DNA from 3 places in the Rhodococcus sp. LMD genome. Region 2 is predicted to be linked to each of the others. Evidence: riboswitches for the same ligand, from Rfam matches in the RefSeq annotation. Region 2 holds a riboswitch; each other region holds the start of a gene.

Region 1 (4,046 bases), 480 kb from region 2:
ACTGTGTGTGGCGAGCATATAAGCAGTACTGGGATGTTGTTGCCGTCCGAGGACGGTGGACGCCCGGCTCGCGGCCTGCGACCGGGCGGCAGGGAGGCGGACGCGATGCGAGGTGACGGGGACGGCTGGGCCGTCGGACCCGACGGTGGTCGCCGGTGGGGCAGATTCGGCGCGGCCGGGCTGCTGCTGCGTGCACCGCTGCCCGACGGCACCCCGGCCGTGTTGCTGCAGCACCGCGCGGCGTGGAGCCACCAGGGCGGCACGTGGGCGCTGCCCGGCGGCGCCCGCGACAGCGACGAGAGTCCCGTCGTCGCGGCTGTACGGGAAGCCGAGGAGGAGACCGGGATCGACCCGGCTGCCGTGAGCGTGCGCACCGAGCGGGTCACCTCCGGCGTCGACGGAGGATGGACGTACACCACGGTCGTCGCGGACACCCCGAGCCCGATGGAGACGACCCTCAACGGGGAGAGCACCGAACTGCGCTGGGTGCCGGAGGCGGACGTCGAGACCATGCCCCTGCACTCCGGGTTCGCGGCCGCCTGGCCGGACCTGCGGACCCGGGCGGTGCGGATGCTGCTCGACACGGCCAACGTCCTCGGCGCGCGGCCGAACGGCTGGTGGCGCGACCGGCCGGGCGCCACCGCACGACTGCTCGCGGAGCTGGCGGAGTCGGTGCCCCGCACCGTCGAGCTGCCCGGCGGCTCGTTCGGCTGGGTGAGCCGCATCGAGGCGGTCCTCGAGGGGCAGGCCCGCGCGGCGGTGATCGACGACGACCGCACCCTGGTGCACACCGCCGCCGGCAGCGGAGACGACGAACTGGCCGTCCTGGCGAAGGGCACGTCGGCGGTCCTGGACCAGGTGCTCACCGTGGTGGTGACGGCCGACCGGGGACTGCGCGCCCGGCTGCCCGGGGATGTGCCGACCCTGGCGCCGTCGACGGTGCTCGACTGGCTGTGACGGACCGTCAGCGGGCGGCGCCGCCAGTGCGGCCGCCGCGGGTGCGCGACCGGCTGTGACGGACCGTCAGCGGGGCAGCGCGGCCTTCAGCGCGGCCGCCGCGGTCCGCGGATTCGGTGCCGCGGTGATGGCGCGGACCACCGCGATGCGGGTGGCGCCGGCGTCGAGCACCTCGGGCAGCCGCTCGGCATCGATGCCGCCGATGGCGAACCACGGCCGCCGCGGCTGCGACCGGGCCACCTCCCGCAGCACCTCGAGGCCCGCTGCGGTGCGGCCCGGCTTGGTGGGGGTCTCCCACACCGGTCCGTTGGCGAAATAGTCGACGCCGTCCTCGATGTCGGCCAGGCTGGCCTGGGCCCGGCTGGCGGTGGAGCGGCCGATCACCACGTCGTCGCCGAGGACCTGCCGGGCGTACCGCACGGGCAGGTCGCCCTGCCCGAGGTGCAGGATGTCGGCGCCGGCGGCCAGGGCGATGTCGGCGCGGTCGTTGACGGCCAGCAGGGCCCCGTGCCGGTGGCAGGCGGCGGCGAGCACCTCGAGCGCCTCGAGCTCCTCGCGGGCCTCGAGCGGGCCGAACTTCTTCTCGCCCGCCGAGCCCTTGTCGCGGAGCTGGACGATGTCGACACCGCCCGCGAGTGCCTCCTCGACGAATCGGGCCAGGTCGCCGGTGTCGCGACGGGCGTCGGTGCACAGGTAGAGCCGGGCCTGCGCGAGGCGTTCCCGGGGGGCGGGACGGTTGCCGCGGTAGGTAGTCACGGCGGAGACGGTAGTCTCTGCTCTGAACGAATCGACACGGGAGTCCCGGGGATCGCGGGGCTGAGAGGGGGCCTGCCGGCCCCGACCGTCAGCACCTGAACCGGATCATGCCGGCGCAGGGAGTGAGGTGGACGAACTGTTGGGAACCGTATCCGTCGTCGGCGGAGGCGTGATCGGGCTGTCGATCGCCTGGCGCACGGCCCGGGCCGGCTGGACCGTGACCGTGCACGACCCGTCCCCGGGAGCGGGGGCGTCGTGGGTGGCCGGGGGGATGCTCGCACCGTTGTCGGAGGGCTGGCCGGGTGAGGAACACGTCCTCGAGCTGGGTGCCGCGTCGCTGGCCCGCTGGCCGGCGTTCGGTGCCGAACTGCTCCGGGAGACCGGCCTCGACCTGTTCACCTCCACCGCCTCGCTGACCGTCGCGCTGGACGCGGCCGACGCCGCCGACCTGCGCACGATCGCCGAGTGGGTGTCGGCGCAGGGGCACGAGATGCGCGTGCTCGGCCGCGCCGAGGTGCGCGAACTCGAGCCGTCGCTGGGGCCGCGCATCCGTCTGGGTCTGCTGGCCCCGGACGAGCTGGCCGTGGACAACCGGGTCCTCGTCGACGCGCTGCGACGGGCTGCCGCCGGGGCCGGCGTCAGCTTCGTCGACGAGCCGGTGCGTGACGTCACCGAACTGGACGCCGACCGGGTCGTGCTCGCGGCCGGTGCCGCCTCGGCGCGGTTGTGGCCGGGCCTGCCGGTGCGGCCGGTCAAGGGGGAGATCCTGCGGCTGCGGACCCGGCCGGGCGCGGCTCCCGCCCCGCACCGGACGGTCCGCGGCAGCGTGCACGGCCGGCCCGCGTACCTGGTGCCGCGCGCGGACGGACTCGTCGTCGGCGCAACCCAGTACGAGGCCGACGACACGCAGGTCACCGTCGCGGGGGTGCGGGATCTCATCGCCGACGCCGAGGCGCTGTTCCCGGCGATCGGCGAGTACGAGCTGTACGAGGCGAGTGCGGGGCTGCGACCCGTGAGCCCGGACAACCTGCCGCTGATCGGCCGGCTGTCCGAGCGGGTGATCGCCGCGACCGGGCACGGCCGCAACGGCGTGCTGCTGACCCCGGTCACGGCGGACGCGGTGGTCGCGGAGCTCGCGGACGAACCGCTCGCTGTGGCGAAATATGCTGATCCGCAACGATTTACCGAGGAGTGAGTGTGATGAACGGTGCGCCGACGGTGGGAGTCACGGTCAATGGGGAGGAGCGCTGGTTCGCCCAGGCGCCGACGATGGCCGAGCTGCTGAGCGGACTCGGCCTCCCCGACCGGGGGGTCGCCGTCGCCGTGGACGGTGCCCTCTTCCCCCGGGGACGGTGGTCCGAGCGCGTCGAGAAGGGCTGGCAGATCGAGGTGCTGACGGCGGTGCAGGGTGGCTGAGCGCAACCCCGGCCACGACCTGCCGCCCCTGACGATCGCCGGACGCAGCTTCGCCTCGCGGCTGATCACCGGCACCGGTGGGGCCGCGAATCTCGCCGTGCTCGAGGAGGCCCTCGTCGCCTCCGGCACCGAACTGACCACCGTGGCGATGCGCCGGGTGGACGCGGCGTCCGGGACCGGCGTGCTCGATCTGCTTCGCCGCCTCGACATCGCGCCGCTGCCCAACACCGCCGGCTGCCGCGGCGCCGCCGAGGCGGTGCTCACCGCGCAACTCGGTCGCGAGGCGCTCGGGACGGACTGGGTCAAGCTCGAGGTCGTCGCCGACGAACGCACGCTGCTGCCCGACGCGATCGAACTCGTCTCGGCCGCCGAACAACTCGTCGACGACGGTTTCGTCGTGCTGCCCTACACCAACGACGATCCGGTGCTGGCGCGACGGCTCGAGGACGTCGGCTGTGCCGCCGTGATGCCGCTCGGCTCGCCCATCGGCACGGGGCTGGGCATCTCCAACCCGCACCACATCGAGATGATCGTCGAGGCCGCCGGGGTGCCGGTGATCCTCGACGCGGGCATCGGTACCGCGTCCGACGCCGCGCTCGCGATGGAACTCGGGTGCGACGCGGTGCTGCTGGCGACCGCGGTGACCCGGGCGAAGGACCCGGCGCTCATGGCGTCGGCGATGCGCCACGCCGTCGAGGCGGGCTTCCGGGCCCGGCACGCGGGCCGCATCCCGAAGCGGTTCTGGGCGCAGGCCTCGTCGCCGCTCGAACCCTGAGGCGACCGGATGTGAGGCGGTGACGGTCGGTTTCTCGACGGACCCGGTGGTGCCGCACGCGTCGCGGCACCCCCGGCCTCGTCGAGGGCGGAGAACGGTCGTGCACGGGGGGGGCACTGCCCGCGCTCGCAGGGCGGCAGCG
Region 2 (4,046 bases):
GCGGGTGGTCGGAATCGAGTTGCGCCAGGCCGACACCGACGGGTCCCGAAGGCGCAGCACGATGTGCACCCTCTGCCACGCCGTTCACCGCACCGGCGGAACGTCGCTGTTCACGGCGCGCAAGGCCGGCGCCGGCGGCAAGGCCGGAAACAGCATCGGAACCTACATGTGCAGCAACTTCGCATGCTCACTGTATGTGCGGGAGCTGGCGCCTCTGCCCGGCAATCAGCCCGATCGAGCACTGCCCACCGAGACTCGGATCCGCCGGCTCGGGACTCGACTCGGTGGCTTCGTCGGGCGGGTGCTCGACGAGCAGGACCCCTGACCGCGCTGTGCACTACCCGAGCGGCGCCGTCACCCGGGTGCCTTCACGCGAAGGACCACAGTCCCAGACTGTCGCGCAAGGTGGCCCCGGGGTATGCGGTGCGAAACAGGCCGCGGCGTTGCAGTTCCGGGACGACGAGGTCGACGAAGTCGTCCAGCGAATCCGGATACGCCGGACACATCAGGTTGAATCCGTCGCAGGCGCCGGCGACGAACCACTCCTCGATCCCATCCGCGATCGCCTCGGGCGTGCCGATCATCGTCGCATGTCCTCCTCCGGCCGCGAGGTAGCCGAGCAGTTCACGCAGAGTGGGCCGGTGCGTTTCGATGATCCGTTGTACCGTCGCGTAGCGGCCCTGCGGGCCGGAGAACTGATCGAGGGACGGCAGGTCGTCCACCGGCGCGTCGAGATCGTGGCCCGTGTAGTCCTGACCGGTGAAGACACCGAGCTGGGCGAGCGCAGCGTCGATGTCGAGCAACGCGTCCAGGGTCGCCTTCTTCGCCCGGGCCTCGTCCTCGGTGCGACCGACGTAGGGGACGAGGCCCGGCAATATCGCAATCGACGCGGGATCTCGTCCGGCGGCGGCAGCGCGGCCACGCAGATCGGTGGCGAAGTCGAGCGCCGCGGCCGAATCCCACGACACCGAGTACACCGCTTCGGCGTGCCGCGCTGCGAGGTTGCGTCCGGTCTCCGACGCGCCCGCTTGGAACAGCACCGGACGCCCCTGCGGACAACGCGGCACGGTGAGCGGCCCGTCGACGCGGAAGTGCTGACCGCGATGGTCGATCCGACGGATGGCATCGGCGTCGAGGTATCGACCGGCCGCGCGATCGACGAGGATGCCGGCTTCGTCCCACGAGTCCCACAGCGCAGTCAGCACCTCGATGAACTCCTCGGCGCGGCCGTAACGCTCAGCATGGTCCGGCAGCGCGTCGAACCCGTGGTTGCGCGCCTCCGCGTCGAACATCGAGGTCACAATGTTCACCCCGGCCCGTCCACCGCTGATGTGGTCCAGCGAGGCGAGCATCCGCGCCGCATGGAACGGTGTATGGAAGCTCGCGGACACCGTGGTGACCAGCCCGATGCGATTCGTCCTGCGCGCCATGGCGGACAGCGCGGTCAGGGGTTCGAGAAACCACGTGGTCCCGGCCGTGTAGCCCGGGTTCACGCAGTGTCCGTCGGCGAAGAACACCGCATCGAGGCAGCCGCGTTCGGCGGTCCGCGCGAGTTCCTCGTAGTAGGCGATGTCGCCGATTCGCTCCGCCGCGGACGATGGATGCCGCCAGGCCGCCGAATGGTGGCCGACACCGTGGAGAAAGGCGTTCAGATGGAGGGTGCGGGGCTCCGGCATCAGTTCATCACCAGTCCACCGTCGACCACCAGGTTCTGGCCGGTCACTGCTCGCGACCAGTCGGAAGCGAAGAACAGGACGGCGGCGGCGACGTCCGCCGGGGTGGTGACCTTCCGCAGGGGCGTGGAGGCGGCGATCAGGTCGAATACTTCCTCGGGGGTCGCTGCCGATGCGTCGGTGGTGCGCAGCAGCCCGCCGGAGACCATGTTCACGCGGATGCCTTCGGGCCCGAGGTCTGCCGCGAACGTGCGGGTCAGCGACAGCAGTGCCGCCTTGGCGGCGGTGTAGTCGTGATACGGCACCACCGGGTTCTGGAACAGGTTGGTGCCGATGTTGATGACGGTGCCGCCGCCGGCCTCGCGCATGCCGGGCAGGGCCGCCTGGATCGTGTTGACAGCGCCGCCGACGATGCCGTCGAGTTGAGCGGCGAAGTCGCCGTAGCCGATCTCGTCGGCTCTGCGGCGCGCGTCGCCGTTGAAGGAGAAGTCGGGCAGCGCGTTGTTGACCACGGTGGTGACCGGCCGGCCGAACTGTTTCCGGGCCTGCGTGAACAGGACGTCTACCTGCGCGGCGTCGGTCACGTCGGCGGGCAGGGCGATCGCACGGTCCGGGCCGATCTTCTCGGCGAGGGCGTGGGCGGCGTCGCTGCTGTTGCGGTAGTTGACCACGACGGCGGCGCCCTCGTCGGCGAACGCCTGCGCGAGGTGGCGACCGAGACCGCGCCCGGCGCCGGTGACGAGGACAGTCTGGTTCTGCAGGAGCATTGTCTGTTCTTTCCCTTCGGTGGGAAGGGGTTCACCGCAGCGACGGACCACACGGCCGCGCCGGCTCGGCATCCCTTCGCTCGCATGATCGAGATCAGGTTCGACGGGTCTGTCTCTCAGCCGTTTCCGGCACCCCGTGTCGAGTCCGTCGCAAGACTACCCCGGCTGTGCCTGCACGTCGAACTTCGATGTCACATCGGACAACTCGGCAGGCTGCGAAGGATCCCCGCCCGGCACGAGGACGATCCGGCGGCAGTGGGTCGCCTGAACATGGTCCAGAAGAAGCGCTGCCTGTCCTCCGGAATCCGAACCGGCAACGGACAACACTCGCGGCGGTGGACAAGCAGACATCGTCGTTCGGACATCCCTTCGCTAGTACGAACTAGAGCAGGTTCGACGAGTGTGATCTCAGCCCTCCTCCAGGGCACCCCGTGTCGAGAGGATCATAAGGCGTCGACGTCGTTCGGCGGCTCGGTGGGGCCGCGGGAGATGGACGGGTTCGGTGGCGAGCCGGCCGGGGCCACGCCGTACACGGTGCGGTCCGCTTCCCGCGGGTGTGTCGACCTGTGGTGGCGTGCGTGGGGCCCGAAAGCGTTCGTGCGGAACGATCTTGCTCAGGCAGTGTGCCGGTCGACCCACTTCTCGGCGAGTGTGCGAGATCGTCGACGAATTCCGCATTCGTGACGGCCGCAGACGGCAGGGGCCATGGTGTGGCTCACACTCCTGACGGTAGGCTGGACGGCGTGAGTAAGGCCAGTTCGGCGCGCCAACGGTTGCTCGCTTCCGGTTCCGGTGAAGACTTGTCGCGCCGCGCCCGATTGCTGAGCGACGTCCACGACGCGGTGATGTCCGGTCGGACGCCGCCGGTGCCGCCGCGCGACGTCGTCGCCCGGTCGTGGTCGCGTCTTCGGGCAGACGGTGTCAGTCCCGCCCGGTGTGAGGACGTCGTACTCGCGGACACTTCCGAACTCGAGGCGCGCCGTGCACGAAGTGCCCTGAGATCGGTTCTGCCCGAGCTACGCGGCACCCTGACCGAGGTGGCGAGCGACGCGAACTTCATCGTGGTCGTCGCAGACTCGGACGGGGTGGTGTTGTGGCGAGAGGGTGCACGCGACGTGCAGAGGGAAGCCGACGTCCTCGGATTCGTGGAGGGCGCCCGGTGGTCGGAGAAGTCGGTGGGCACCAATTCGGTCGGCACGTCGCTGGTCGAGGACGCTCCGGTGCAGCTCTTCTCGGCCGAACACTACGCGCGGTCCCACTACGGCTGGTCGTGTACGGGGTCACCGGTCCACGATCCACGCTCCGGCGAGGTACTCGGGGTACTGGACATCAGCGGGTCCGCGATGTCGGTGCATCCGGCCACCGTGGCCCTCGTGCAGACGGCTGTGCGATTGGCCGAGTCGATGCTCTGGCGCGAGCATGCCGCCCACCTCGACAGGCTCCGTGCCGATGCGGCACCGGTGCTCGCAGCGACGTGTGGGCCTGCCGTCGTCGTGGACGGTCACGGCTGGGTCGTGGCAGCCAGCGGAATCGGCGTTCCCGAACGACTGGCACCGCCGGGCGGCGACCGGCCGCTGCTCGTGCCCGGTCTCGGACTCTGCGTGCC
Region 3 (4,046 bases), 2.7 Mb from region 2:
TCGGCAGCGACGCCCCGGCGGCGAGGTCGCCGCCGAGCACCCGGGCGGCGATCTGGTCGTACACCTCGCCGGAGGCGGACTTGCGGGCGATCGGCTCGAACATCACGACCCGACCGTAAGCCCCCATCCGGACAGAGGTCAAGTGGTAAGACCAGTTCCCACCACCGTCGGGAGTGGCCGAATGTCACATCGCGTCGGTCAGACCGACGGAATGTCACATTCGGCCGCCCCCCGAGCGGTCAGCTGAAGCCCATCACCTGGTCGCCCCACACCTCGCGCAGTATCTTGTCGGGGTCCGGGACGAGGGTGTCGGTGTTGTCGATCAGGAGGGTCATGCGCTTGTCGGTGTCGTACGGCGCCCAGTGCCGGGATCCGTCCAGGGCGGCCGGCACGCCGTGGTGCGCGAAGGCCAGCCAGCGACGCTGGATCCGGCCCGAGATCGTCGTCGCAGCCTTGCGCCCGCCGAGCCAGAACGTGGGATCGCGATCGAGCGTCCCGAAATTGCCGAAGACGTAGGGCAGTTCGGTGGCATGGCCGGCACCGATCCGTGCCGCCTTGAGCATCGGGGTCGCATGGTCGAACCGGTACACCCACGTCGGCGAGTGGGCGCTGTGCGCGTCGGCGATCCACACCACCGGCATCCGGAACCCCGCGTCCCGCGAAAGAGCCATCGCCCCGGACGTTTTCGTGACATCCGGGTACGCGGAGATGATCTCCGCGATGCGGTCGGGCAGCAACTCCGGGTGGTCCTCGGCGAGGGCGTCGAGCATCGCCTGCACGGAGGCGTCGCTCACCGGCATCAACGGCGACTTCATGAAGCGGAAGATCGACGGCTCGTCCTTGTTGGAGCCGATGATCAGGGGGATCCGGTGCGCGAGCCCCTTCTGGAACGCCGCCACCGGATACTTCGGCACCAGGTCGCGATCGACCACGGGCGCCATCGCGAGCGTGCCGGGGAACTTCGTGGGGATCTCGCCGACGAGCACGTCCCCCGCATCGGTCAGCGCCTCGTGCGGCATGTCCCGCAGCGCCCACACCCGCGCCGGGGTGAGGTCGAGGATCTCGAGGTACCGCTCGGCGACCCGCGCAGCCCGCTCGGACCCGTACGCCGACGTCGCCGGCGGGCTCTGCGCGATGGCCCGGTGGAACAAACCCTCGGCGCGGGGCACGGTCATCAGTGTGGTCAGCGACCCGCCACCCGACGACTCGCCGAACACGGTGACCCGGTCGGGGTCGCCTCCGAACGCGGAGATGCAGTCGCGGACCCACTCGAGCGCGGCGATCTGATCGCGCAGCCCCACATTGGATTCGAAGGTGGTCCCGGCGGTCGAGAACGACGAGAAGTCGAGGAACCCGAGCGCGCCGAGCCGGTAGTTGACCGTCACCACGACGACGTCGCCGCGCTCGGCGAGCAACCGTCCGTCGTAGATCCGCTGACCCGAGTAACCGAGGACGTAGGCGCCGCCGTGGATCCACACCATCACCGGCCGGGGCTCCCCGTCCGGCTCCGGCGCCCAGATGTTCAACGAGAGGCAGTCCTCACCGATCGTCAGCCCCGGATCGATGGGGATCGGGTTGTTGCGTCCCTGCGGCGCGATGGGCCCGAAGCGCCGCGCGTCGAGCACGTCGGTCCACGGCTCCGGCGGTTCGGGGGCGCGGAACCGGAGGTCGCCGGACGCCGGCGCGGCGTACGGGACTCCCTTCCACGTGTAGACGGAGCCGTCGCGGTAGCCGCGTACGTCGCCGTACTTGCAGCCGACGATGAGCGTCTCGGCGTCCACGGTTCCTCCCGAACGAACGGTCTCGGGCCAAGGTACCAACAACAGACAGGTTGCATGCGGAGCCCGGTGGCCCGGGCGGCGGAGGCGGTCTGCGCCGAGTGCTATCGTCGGCTCCGTAGACACGGGGTGCTCCGCACATGCGCGGGGCTGAGATCACACCCGTCGAACCTGATCAGGTAATGCTGACGAAGGGATGTCCTGGCATGACCATGCCTGCCCGCGCGTCGGTCCCGGCAGGGACCGACCGCTTCACCGATCTGCTGTGGGACCGGACCAAGGTCCTGCGCGAGGCCATCGACGACCTCGAGTTCCTGCGCCGCCTCGGCGACGGGACGCTGCCGCTCGACGCGTTCCGCTTCTACATCGAGCAGGACGCCCTGTACCTCGCCGGGTACGCCAAGGCACTCGCCCTGCTCGCGGTGAAGGCCCCGGACCCGGGCACCGCCGCGTTCTGGGCGAACAGCGCGGCCACGGCCGCCACCGAGGAATCCGCCCTGCACCGGGGTCTGCTGACCGGTGGCGTCCTGCCGCCCGCCGAGGACACCCCCGCGCACTCGCCCGCTTGCCTCGGCTACGTCTCCTATCTCACCGCCACCGTCGCCACCGACCCGTATCCGGTGGGCGCCGCCGCGGTACTCCCCTGTTTCTGGATCTACGCCGAGGTCGGCCGCGACCTCGCCGTCCGCGCCGCCGACGTGCTCGCCGCGGATCCCGCCCACCCCTACGCCCAGTGGGTCACCACCTACGACGCGCCCGAGTTCCATGCCGCGGTCGCCGGCGCCCGTGACCTCGTCGACGCCGCGGCGGCAGCCGCCACCGACGCCGAGCGCGACGCCATGGCCGAGGCGTTCACCATCGCCACCCGCTACGAGCTGCTGTTCTGGGACACCGCGCTCAACACCCAGGAGTGGCCGGCCTCATGACCACGCTCCCCCGGCTGCGCCGCCGGTTCACCGTCCTGGCCGCCGTCACCGCCGCGCTGCTGCTCACCGCGTCCTGCGCCGGGAACGGCGACGAGTCCGGCGACACCATCCGATTCGCCCTGGACTGGACGCCGAACACCAACCACACCGGCCTGTACGTCGCCCAGCAGGAGGGCCTGTTCGCCGACGCCGGTCTCGACGTCGAGTTCCTGCCCTACAACAACACCACCCCGGACACCCTCGTCGACGCCGGCAACGCCGAGTTCGGCATCTCCACGCAGGCGCAGGCGACGTTCTCCCGGGCGGCCGGCTCGCGCACCGTCTCGGTGCTCGCGCCGCTGCAGCACTGGGCGACCGGCATCGCCGTCAAGGCGGACCGCGCCGACCTGACCCGGCCCGCGGACCTCGACTCCCGCACCTATGCGGGCTTCGGCGACCCGGGCGACGAGGAGACGCTCGCCCAGGTGATCCGCAACGACGGCGGGCGCGGCGACTTCACCTCGGTCACCCTCGGCACCTCCGCGTACGAGGCCGTGTACTCCGGCACCGCCGACTTCACCGTCTCCTACCTGGCATGGGAGGGCATCGAGGCCGAGCACCGCGGGCTGCCGATGCGCTACTTCCGCTACACCGACTACGGGTTCCCCGACGCCTACGCGATCGTGGTCGACGGCAACGAGGACTGGCTGGCCGAACACCCGGACCAGGCCCGGGCCTTCGTGCAGGCCGTCCAGCGGGGCTACGAGATCGCCGCGCAGGACCCCGACCGCGGCGCTCGCGCGCTGATCGAGGCGAACCCGGGGGCCTTCTCCGACGAGGACCTCGTCTACGAGAGCCAGCGGATGCTGTCGACCGACTACCTGCGCGACGAGAACGGCCGCGTCGGCACCCTCACCCTCGAGCGATGGACCGGGTACTCCCGGTTCCTGTTCGAGAAGGGCCTGCTCTCCGGTCCCGACGGCGCACCGTTGACCACCGAGCCGGACTGGTCGACCTACTTCACCGATGACTACCTCACCCCCTGACCCCACCCGCAATTCCTGGGCGCGGCGCGTGGCCCCGGCCGCGCTGACCGTCGCCGCGCTGGCCCTCGGCTGGCAGCTGTACGTGGCGGTCAGCGGCATCCGCCCGCAGGTGCTGCCCTCCCCCGCCCGGGTCCTCGAGCAGGGGTGGGCGCACCGCACCGACATCGCCGGTCACGCCTGGTCGACGCTGCAGGTCACGCTCGTCGGCTTCGCGGTGTCCCTGGCGGTCGCCTGGGCGCTGGCGATCGTCGTGGACTTCTCGCCGTGGCTGCGCCGGGCCCTGGTGCCGCTGTTCGTGGTGTCGCAGACCCTGCCGA

What was found. A riboswitch is a leader RNA that binds a small molecule or an ion and turns the genes downstream of it on or off. The one in region 2 is predicted to bind thiamine pyrophosphate.
Region 1: linked by a shared signal. The riboswitch ahead of thiO (glycine oxidase ThiO) and the one ahead of ACWPQI_RS20670 (3-oxoacyl-ACP reductase) in region 2 are both predicted to bind thiamine pyrophosphate.
Region 3: linked by a shared signal. The riboswitch ahead of ACWPQI_RS08430 (TenA family protein) and the one ahead of ACWPQI_RS20670 (3-oxoacyl-ACP reductase) in region 2 are both predicted to bind thiamine pyrophosphate.

The regions. Positions count from the first base shown of each region.
Region 1 covers NZ_CM148557.1:4,056,476-4,060,521, reverse strand. The annotation lists gene ACWPQI_RS18600 (NUDIX hydrolase) at 106-957, shown strand; gene thiE (thiamine phosphate synthase) at 1,024-1,713, opposite strand; TPP riboswitch at 1,740-1,852, shown strand; gene thiO (glycine oxidase ThiO) at 1,850-2,908, shown strand; gene thiS (sulfur carrier protein ThiS) at 2,914-3,129, shown strand; gene thiG (thiazole synthase) at 3,122-3,904, shown strand.
Region 2 covers NZ_CM148557.1:4,537,821-4,541,866, forward strand. The annotation lists gene ACWPQI_RS20660 (FBP domain-containing protein) at 1-325, shown strand, start outside; gene ACWPQI_RS20665 (LLM class flavin-dependent oxidoreductase) at 369-1,676, opposite strand; gene ACWPQI_RS20670 (3-oxoacyl-ACP reductase) at 1,676-2,440, opposite strand; TPP riboswitch at 2,495-2,587, opposite strand; TPP riboswitch at 2,788-2,882, opposite strand; gene ACWPQI_RS20675 (GAF domain-containing protein) at 3,259-4,046, shown strand, end outside.
Region 3 covers NZ_CM148557.1:1,797,667-1,801,712, reverse strand. The annotation lists gene ACWPQI_RS08440 (FadR/GntR family transcriptional regulator) at 1-103, opposite strand, end outside; gene ACWPQI_RS08435 (carboxylesterase/lipase family protein) at 240-1,781, opposite strand; TPP riboswitch at 1,894-1,992, shown strand; gene ACWPQI_RS08430 (TenA family protein) at 1,985-2,704, shown strand; gene ACWPQI_RS08425 (ABC transporter substrate-binding protein) at 2,701-3,729, shown strand; gene ACWPQI_RS08420 (ABC transporter permease) at 3,710-4,046, shown strand, end outside.